One region of the Streptomyces lacaronensis genome, then DNA from elsewhere that is predicted to be linked to it. Evidence: riboswitches for the same ligand, from Rfam matches in the RefSeq annotation. Region 1 holds a riboswitch; the other holds the start of a gene.
The links. A riboswitch is a leader RNA that binds a small molecule or an ion and turns the genes downstream of it on or off. The one in region 1 is predicted to bind cobalamin.
Positions count from the first base shown of each region.

Region 1 (4,200 bases):
CAGCTTGCTCGTCGAGTACGCGGTGCGCCCGCCCGCCGTGCCGGACGGCTTCGGGAAGGCCCCCGGGCGGGCCAGGACATCGGGGGAGTGCCAGGCGGGGCCGGGCACCATGCCCATGTTGTGCTCGAAGTCCCCGAAGTGGGTGTCGCTGACCGTGATCACGATCCGGGCGGGCACGGCGAAGTGGTCCTGGAGCACCCGGACGAAGACGTGGTTGGCCAGTACGTTGATGGCGAAGGTGGCCTCGAACCCGTCGGGGGACTCGGTCAGCGCGTTGGTGTACTGCATGCCCGCGTTGCCCACGAAGCCGCGCAGCGGGGGCAGCTCACCGCGCTCCAGCCGGTCATGGATCTCGGTGGCGGCGGCGCGGACGCTCTGGAGCGAGCCGAGGTCCGCCGGGACGTACGAGACCGTACGCCCGCCCGTGGCGAGCTCTTCGGCGAGCCGGGCGCCGGAGGACGCGCGGGCCACGACGAGGAGATGCGCGTCGGGCGACCGGCGCACGATGTGCTCCGCGGCGACCCGCCCGATCCCGCGGCTCGCGCCCGTCATCACGATGGTGTGGTTCGTAGCGGGCATGGAAGGCTCCTTCACTGGTCGGCCGATGGCGCCCGGTCCGGGGCGGCGGCTCCACGTTCGCCGCCCCGGGCCACGCCGGCCAGTGCCGTCCCCGTCACTAGGACTGGCAGTACCCAGGCTCATCCGGCGCCGCGCGGCGAGAATGAACCCATGGCTTCCTCCCGCTCCGACTTCGCCGCGCTCCTGCGCGCCTGGCGCGACCGCCTCGCCCCGGCCGACGCCGGATTCGCCCCGAAGGCGAGCCGCCGCGCGCCGGGGCTGCGCCGCGAGGAACTCGCCGAACTGGCCGGGCTCTCCGTCGACTACATCCTGCGGCTGGAGCAGGGGCGCGCGAAGCACCCCTCGGACCAGGTCGTCGGCGCCCTCGCCCGCGCCCTCCAGCTGTCCCGCGCCGAACGCGACCAGCTGTACCGGAGCGCCGGGCTGCTGCCACCGCGGGACGGGACGGTCAGTGCCCATGTGCCCCCGGGCGTCCAACGGCTCGCGGCGCGCCTGGGCGACGTCCCGATCGGGGTGTTCACCGCCGACTGGACCCTGGTGTGGTGGAACGCCATGTGGAGCGCCCTGCACGGCGACCCCACCGTCCTCCCGGCCGACGAACGCAACCTCGCCCGCGCCCTGTTCGGCACCGGTGCCGCCCGCGACTCGGTGCTCCGGGTCCGGCCCGAGCGCGGACCCGACAGCTTCGAGACCTCGATCGTGGCCGACCTCAAGGACGCCGTCTCCCGCTACCCCGCCGACACCCGGCTCGCCCGCCTGGTGCGGGAACTACGGGCGGAGTCCGAGGTCTTCGCCCACCACTGGGCCACCCGGGCGACCGCCGCCCAGCACACCTCCGACCGCAAGACGATCCGGCATCCGGAGATCGGCGACATCCTGCTCGACTGCGATGTGCTCATCGTCGCCGGCGCGGATCTGCGCATGGTCACCTACACGGCGGCGACCGGAAGCAGCGACGCGGGCAAGCTGGACCTGCTGCGCGTCACAGGTCCCACACGGCCGTACCGCGCCCGTGACCGGTCCTGTTAAGGCCGCATGGGGTCGGCGTGGAGGCCCGGAGCGTCGGCATGGGAGCCGGGCAGGATCCGCGGTTCGATGTCCCGCTCGGCCGTCGTGTCGAGCGGGACGTGCAGCAGCGAGCAGGAGACGACCACATCGACCCGGTGCGCCAGGCCCAGCAGGGTGTCGAGCGTGGCCAGGGACTTCTCCAGGTCGTTGACCCGGACGTCGCGGCCGTTGAGGCAGCCCCAGCACTGGCAGAAACCCCTCACCAGCACCAACCGCACCACCACCCGCCACGACGCAGCCGCCGTGGCGATCGGCAGGCGCGCCCTGGGACACCCGATCCGGCGACGGACGGCACCGCCCCCACACGACCAGAGCGATCGTGTGGGGCATCGGACCGTCCAGGCCCGACCGGGCGCCCCGAGGCGTGAGGAACCCCGCCCGCGCGTCCCCGGACCACGGACACGATCCATGCGCGCCGGACGCGGAGCGAACGCGGGAGACCAGGGGGTACCTCCCAGCGGTAGCTGGGGGAGTGCTACTGGCCGTCGCTTCCCAGGCCCTTCTCACCGGGCCCAGTGCGTATGACGGCGGTTGTTCCCGCTCACCGCTGCGGGGCAGTCCCGGATTCCCACCGGGTTCCCTCTTGCGACGCCTCCCGCCTGGCGGACGGGGCGAACCAGCTGCGCCGGCCGGCCTAGGGCATGGGAAACCCCCGGCCGCGTCGGCCGGGGGTTCCGCTCCTCATGGCCTCGCGGAGCGGGGGGTCAGCACGCTCCGGAGTCCGACTCGCCCACCAGGTTGACCGGGACGGTGACAAAGGAGAACTGGTTGCTGGCGCATACGCCGGGGAAGGTCGTGCTGGTGGTGTTGTTGACGGTGGTGTCGGGGCCGTCCTCCGCGACGGCACCGGTCGCGCCGACGGCGAGGGACGCGGCGGTGAGAGCGAGCGTGGACAGAGCGGTCCGCATACGCATGGGAACTCCTTGCTGGGGATGAGCGGCCGGAAATGACCGGCTTCGCATGCATGGTGCCCCTTTGCCGGGCCGATCGCGGCCCAACGTCCCCCCAATGGGGTAACAGCCATCCGGTGTTGCTGTTCGCGGAAGCGGACCGGTGCGGTGCCCACGCGGCGGGCGATGGCGGCCACCGGCAGTTCGGTACCGACGAGGAGTTCATGGACGGCGGCCGCCGTCTCGACCTCCAGGAATCGGCGTACGCGGCGGAACGGGTGGTGCCACCCGCCGGGTTGTAGTGGTAGAGCTTGGCCGGGTCGGTGGCCTCGCGCGGCTCCCAGGTCCGCCCGGACCTCCATCCGCTTCGACCGCAATATGCGCTCGGTGGCGCGGGCGGATGCGGTGGCACGGGCGTACGCGGTGCCACCGCCCGCGCCGATGGCCGTTCCGATTCCGGCCAGTGTGGTGGTGACCACGACCGCTCTGCGGCCGGGCCGCCACTCCTCCGGCCGCCCCTCCTCCGTTTGGGGCAACGCGCCGCTCCTCCCTCGCCGGGGAAACGGGATCAGCCCACCCCGCCGTCGAGCAGCCAGTTGTAGCGCAGCCGCAGTGCCCGCTCCGTGCTGGCCGCCACGGTGACGAGTCCGACCACGGTGTTGCTCCATGCCGATAGCTGGATGGGCGAGGTGAAGGTCCCGACGTACTGGGCGACGCCCTCCGGATTCCGGGTGATCTGTTCGGCGAGCTGAAGGATCAGCAGAACCACACCGACGACCAGCACGATCACCGAGAGGAAACCGATACAGCGGCTCAGCGCGGGGTGCGACCGGTCGAAGCGCGCGCGGCGCCCCTCGGCGGAGGCGGGGTCCGGGATGAGCCGGAACTCGGCTCCCTCGGTGGTGACGTAGTGGCAGCGCTTGAGCCCGAAGCCGCTCGCCCTCACTTCGACGGTGCCGCCCCGGACGGGGAAGACGGCAGGGACTCTGGACTCGGCGTGATGCCTGCCATCGAGGTACAGGTGGGCCTTGACATAGCCGTCCGAGGTGTTCTGATGCTTGATGTCGACGGTGTAGACCGTCTGCCGGCCGTCGTCGTTCATCAGCCGGAGATGGAACAGCGCGCGGGTAAGCATCTGCCACCAGCGGAAACGCTTCAGCGCTCGCCCGTCCCCGGGCTTGACCCGCTGCACGGCCCGACGATGCCGCCACTCCTTGAACATGCCTCTGCTCCTGTTGCTTGCTCGGCCTCGCCGCGCAGGCGGTGTTCGACTGTCCCGGCACGGACACGAGTCTGTCCGTGCGGCCCGGCAGGCACATCAGCCCGGCGGCTCGCAGCGCCTTCGACCGAAGGCGGGGCGGTGAATGCGACCCTGGTCGAGGGCGCCTCGGCCCCGGTCTGCTGACCCTGTGGCAGATACCAGGGGAGTTGGCGATTATCCCTCGCATATGCGCGATCTTCGGCCTATCGGCATGGCATGTGCGTTTGCCTGGGATGGGTGTTCGGGTAACGCTCCTCCAGGAGGTGGTAGGCCGTGAGTGACTCCCTCGCAGCTGCCAGTACGGCCGCCGGTCCGATGGCGGAAGTCGCCCTCACCGGCGATCTGACCCGCCCCGCCCGGCTGACGGTGTCCGAGCTGCTCTCCTGGCCCCAGCACCGGGCG
Region 1 is NZ_JBLHDK010000003.1:10,259,369-10,263,568, forward strand. It holds gene ACMTAK_RS44425 (SDR family NAD(P)-dependent oxidoreductase) at 1-579, opposite strand, end outside; gene ACMTAK_RS44430 (helix-turn-helix transcriptional regulator) at 730-1,608, shown strand; gene ACMTAK_RS44435 (hypothetical protein) at 1,605-1,856, opposite strand; partial or broken gene ACMTAK_RS44440 (IS200/IS605 family accessory protein TnpB-related protein) at 1,828-2,091, shown strand; cobalamin riboswitch at 2,107-2,228, opposite strand; gene ACMTAK_RS44445 (hypothetical protein) at 2,352-2,561, opposite strand; gene ACMTAK_RS44450 (hypothetical protein) at 2,675-2,839, shown strand; gene ACMTAK_RS44455 (hypothetical protein) at 3,106-3,759, opposite strand; gene ACMTAK_RS44460 (molybdopterin-dependent oxidoreductase) at 4,072-4,200, shown strand, end outside.

Region 2 (4,200 bases), 5.8 Mb from region 1:
GCTCGGCCAGCTCGCAGGACGCCTCGTACGCGGCGAGCATGATGCGCTCGGAGATCCGCGTGGAGAGCGCCGTGGCCTCGGGCGAGTCGAACGGCAGCCGCAGCCGGAAGAAGACGTCCTGGAGCCCCATGAGGCCCAGACCCACCGGGCGCCAGCGGGAGTTGGAGGCCCCGGCCTCCTCCGTGGGGTAGAAGTTGATGTCCACCACACGGTCGAGGAAGGTCACGGCGGTGTGGACGGTGGCGTCCAGGCGCTCCCAGTCCAGCTGCCCGTCCTCGCCCAGGTGCGCGGCGAGGTTGATCGATCCGAGGTTGCACACGGCGGTCTCGCCGTCGTCGGTGACCTCCAGGATCTCGGTGCAGAGGTTGGAGGAGTGGACGACCCTGCCGGGTTCGGCGGTCTGGTTGGCGGTGCGGTTGGCGGCGTCCTTGAACGTCATCCAGCCGTTGCCGGTCTGCGCGAGGGTGCGCATCATCCGGGCGTACAGCTGGCGCGCCGGGACCTGCTTGACGGCCTTCCCCTCGGCCTCGGCCCTGCGGTACGCGGCGTCGAACTCCTCGCCCCACAGGTCCACCAGATCGGGCGCGTCGGCCGGGGAGAACAGCGACCAGTCGGCGTCCGCCTCGACCCGGCGCATGAACTCGTCCGGGATCCAGTGGGCGATGTTGAGGTTGTGGGTGCGGCGGGCGTCCTCGCCGGTGTTGTCCCGCAGCTCCAGGAACTCCTCGAGGTCCGCGTGCCAGGTCTCCAGGTAGACACAGGCCGCGCCCTTGCGCCGGCCGCCCTGGTTGACGGCGGCCACCGAGGCGTCGAGCGTGCGCAGGAACGGCACGATGCCGTTGGAGTGCCCGTTGGTGCCCCGGATCAGCGAACCGCGCGCCCGGATGCGGGAGTAGGACAGGCCGATGCCGCCCGCGTGCTTCGACAGCCGCGCCACCTGGTGGTAGCGGTTGTAGATCGAGTCCAGCTCGTCCAGCGGGGAGTCCAGCAGATAGCAGGACGACATCTGCGGATGCCGGGTGCCGGAGTTGAACAGCGTGGGGGAGCTGGGCAGATACGACAGCGTGCTGGTCAGCCGGTAGAGCTCGGCCACGTCCTCCAGCGCCCGCTCCGAGTGGTCCTCGGCGAGCCCGCAGGCCACGCGCAGCAGGAAGTGCTGCGGGGTCTCGATCACCTGACGGGTGAGGGGGTGGCGCAGCAGATAGCGGCTGTAGAGGGTGCGCAGCCCGAAGTACCCGAAGCGGTTGTCGGCGCCGTCGGCCAGCGCCCGCTCCACCAGCGCGTCCAGCCGCTCGGCGTGGGCGGCGGCGAACTCCGCGGTGGAGTCGGCGAGCAGGCCCTCGCGATGGCCCACCCGGACGGAGGCCGAGAAGGAGACCGCGCCCTGCCCGGCCGCCTCCTCCGTGATGGTCAGCGCCAGCAGCCGCGCCGCGAGCCGCGAGTACTCCGGCTCCTCGGCGATCAGTCCGGCCGCCGCCTCGGTCGCGAGGGCACGCAACTCCGCCTCGTCCGAACCGGGATGACGGCCGCGCAGGGCGGCGGCCGCGACCTTGCCGGGATCGGTGGCGGGCAGATCGGCGGTGAGTCCGGTGAGAGTCCGTAGCAGGGCGGTCCCGGGCGCGTCGTCCGCTGCCTGAGAAGCCGCCTGCGCTGAAACCGGATCGGCGGGCGCGATGGTCACTGAGGTGCTCTCCTTCGCTCGGTCAGGGCCTGTCCGGAGCTGTGATCTGGGCTCAGGGAGCGGGGCGTGGTGCGTGCGATCGCAAGGCGCCGGAAGGCCCTCGTAGCGGAGCTACTAGGGCGTTTCGGCAACCTCCGCGAGCGTGCGTACCACGCCCCGCGAGCCCAGATCACAACTCCGGACAGGCCCTGAGGCCGCCAGGGGTGGTGCGATGGGCGCGTACGGGCATGCCGATGCCGCACTCCTCGTACGCCGGGCACACCACGCAGCGTCCATCGGCCCAACCCTCGGGGCCGGGGGACGTGTTCACAGGGCCGTCGGCAGGTGCTCGGACTCACGGGCACGCCGAAATGAGCGCACACGTACACCGTTGCGGGACAGTTCCGGATTCCCACCGGATTCCCCTGCGGTGACAGCGAGGACGAGCATACATCTTGTGTCGGCCGACGCACGCACCCCCATATCTTGTGTCGGAGCTGCGGAGTTTCGCATGAATGTGCTAATGCGTTCCGAAGGTGGCCCGTGACCTGGGGCGCGGGTCAGGCCATCACCTGGGGCGTGCGGCGCGGGGCGTCACAGCTCCACGGTGAAGGCCAAGAGGGTGAGGTCCGTCCCCGGCAGGGGCCCCCAGTCGCGCTCCGGGGCACGGGTGAAGCCCAGCCGCTCGTACAGGCGGTGGGCGGCGGTCATCGAGTGCTGGCTGCTGATCACTATGCGCCGCAGGCCCAGTGCGCGGGCCCGGTCAAGGCAGGCTCGCACAAGCGCTTCGGCGGCGCCGCGTCGGCGCGATTCGGGGCGGACGGCCAGCATCCGGAACTCGCCCTCGCCGGGGCGGGCCAGCTCCGCGTACGCCCCGCCGTGCACGGCGAACGCCACGGCGCCCAGCACCTCGTCGCTCGCCGCGTCCGCCGCGACCAGCAGCTCGGACTCGGCGGCCCGGCGGCGGGCGTCGCGCAGGGTGGCGAGATAAGGATCACTGTCCCCGAAGTCCAGGAGTCCGTCCCCCAGATACACCTGCGCGGTGAGCTCTCCGATTGCGTCCAGTTCCTCGTCCCGTGCGCGCCTGATCGTGATGTCCATGCCCGCAGTCTGCCGCAGGCCACTGACAGCCGGGTCGCCGGGCGCGGGGTGTGGGGGGTGTGGGGTGTGGGTCCTCGGTGTCACCGGGTGACGGCGGTGATCACTCCGGTGGAGCCCGCGCGCTTGTTGGCGGCGTCGGCTTCCTGGTGGGTGACGTAGCGCCGGACCGTGCCGTCCGGCAGCGTCAGCTCATAGACGACAACGGGTTGAGGCGGCCATTGAGCCGCTGTTCCGCCGCAGTTGCAGGCCATGGTTGCCCTTCCTTTCCCTCGGGTCGTTGTGGGGCGGTGGGTCAGTCCAGCCATCGCGAGGCGACACCGGCCAGGTAGGAGAGCGTCAGGGCGGTGGCCGGGAGGTGGAACCACGCGGTGGTGTGCAGCAAGGAGGCGTAGACGGCGATGGCGGCGGCCACCCATGTGCTGGTGCACCAGCCGCAGTTGACCAGGTAGGAGGCGCGGGAGTCGTCGCCGAAGCGGTCGGCGACCCAGATCCTGAACCCCGCCGCCAGGGTGTCCTTGGTGATGAAGCGGGTGATCCGGCAGGTGGTGCCGAGGGCGAGAAGGAACGCGGCGAGGCTCATCGGATCGTTTCCTCCCCGGGTGGTCATACGGGGGTCGGCACGGCCGATGTCACTGCTGGGTCGGCACTGCCGATGTCACTCATTAGAGGCATGACGGGCGACGCCAAGCCATACCCCTTGGCACGCATTCGCCCGAATAGCCGAGCGCTTGTCATACAAGCTCGGCGCCACGCGCGCCCTCATGCGCCAAACGAGTGATGGACGCCGTGAGGCCTTGAGCGAGGCCGAGGGGCGTGGGTAACTGGGAACGTGGCCGCCGTGGCTGCCCCATACCTCATCGGCCACTCCAGGAGCTGGGCGTCCGCCCATGACTCCGATCTCATCCGCGCACCGCTCCCGCGCCCCGACCGGCCGCCCGTGGCTCATCCGTTGCTCCGGTGCGGCCTGTCCCGGCCGCGCGGTGACGACGAGGCGTTGACCGGCGGTGTGTGCCCACGCCGGTCGGCATGCCGTCGGCGCACATCACCCGAACCCCTCCCCGGGAGGACCGACCATGACCTCGACCGCTCTCGCGACCGCCGCCACCAACGCCGCCGCCGCGGGCTATTGGCCGCCGTCGGGACCGCCGACGCTGCTCGCCGTGGTGCCCGACTCGGGCCCCGCCGCCGGTGGCAACTACGTCCGGCTGTTCGGGCAGAACCTGCGCGGCGTCACCAGCGTGTCCTTCGGCGGCACGCCCGCCACCATCGTCTACCAGGACAACCCCGGCGTTGCCGGCGGTGGTGGCTGGGGTGGCGGTGGCGGCGGCTGGGGTGGCGGAGGTGGCTGGCCCGGAGGCGGCGGCAACCCCGGCTACGACGGCATCGTGGTGATAGCCCCGCCGCACGCGCCCGGTACCGTCCAGATCACCGTCACCACC
Region 2 is NZ_JBLHDK010000003.1:4,439,308-4,443,507, reverse strand. It holds gene ACMTAK_RS18695 (ribonucleoside-diphosphate reductase subunit alpha) at 1-1,681, opposite strand, end outside; cobalamin riboswitch at 1,984-2,144, opposite strand; gene ACMTAK_RS18690 (GNAT family N-acetyltransferase) at 2,255-2,761, opposite strand; gene ACMTAK_RS18685 (DUF7196 family protein) at 2,842-3,012, opposite strand; gene ACMTAK_RS18680 (hypothetical protein) at 3,054-3,341, opposite strand; gene ACMTAK_RS18675 (IPT/TIG domain-containing protein) at 3,835-4,200, shown strand, end outside.
Region 2: it holds a riboswitch for cobalamin, as region 1 does, so the genes downstream of both, ACMTAK_RS18695 (ribonucleoside-diphosphate reductase subunit alpha) here and ACMTAK_RS44435 (hypothetical protein) in region 1, are expected to answer to the same signal.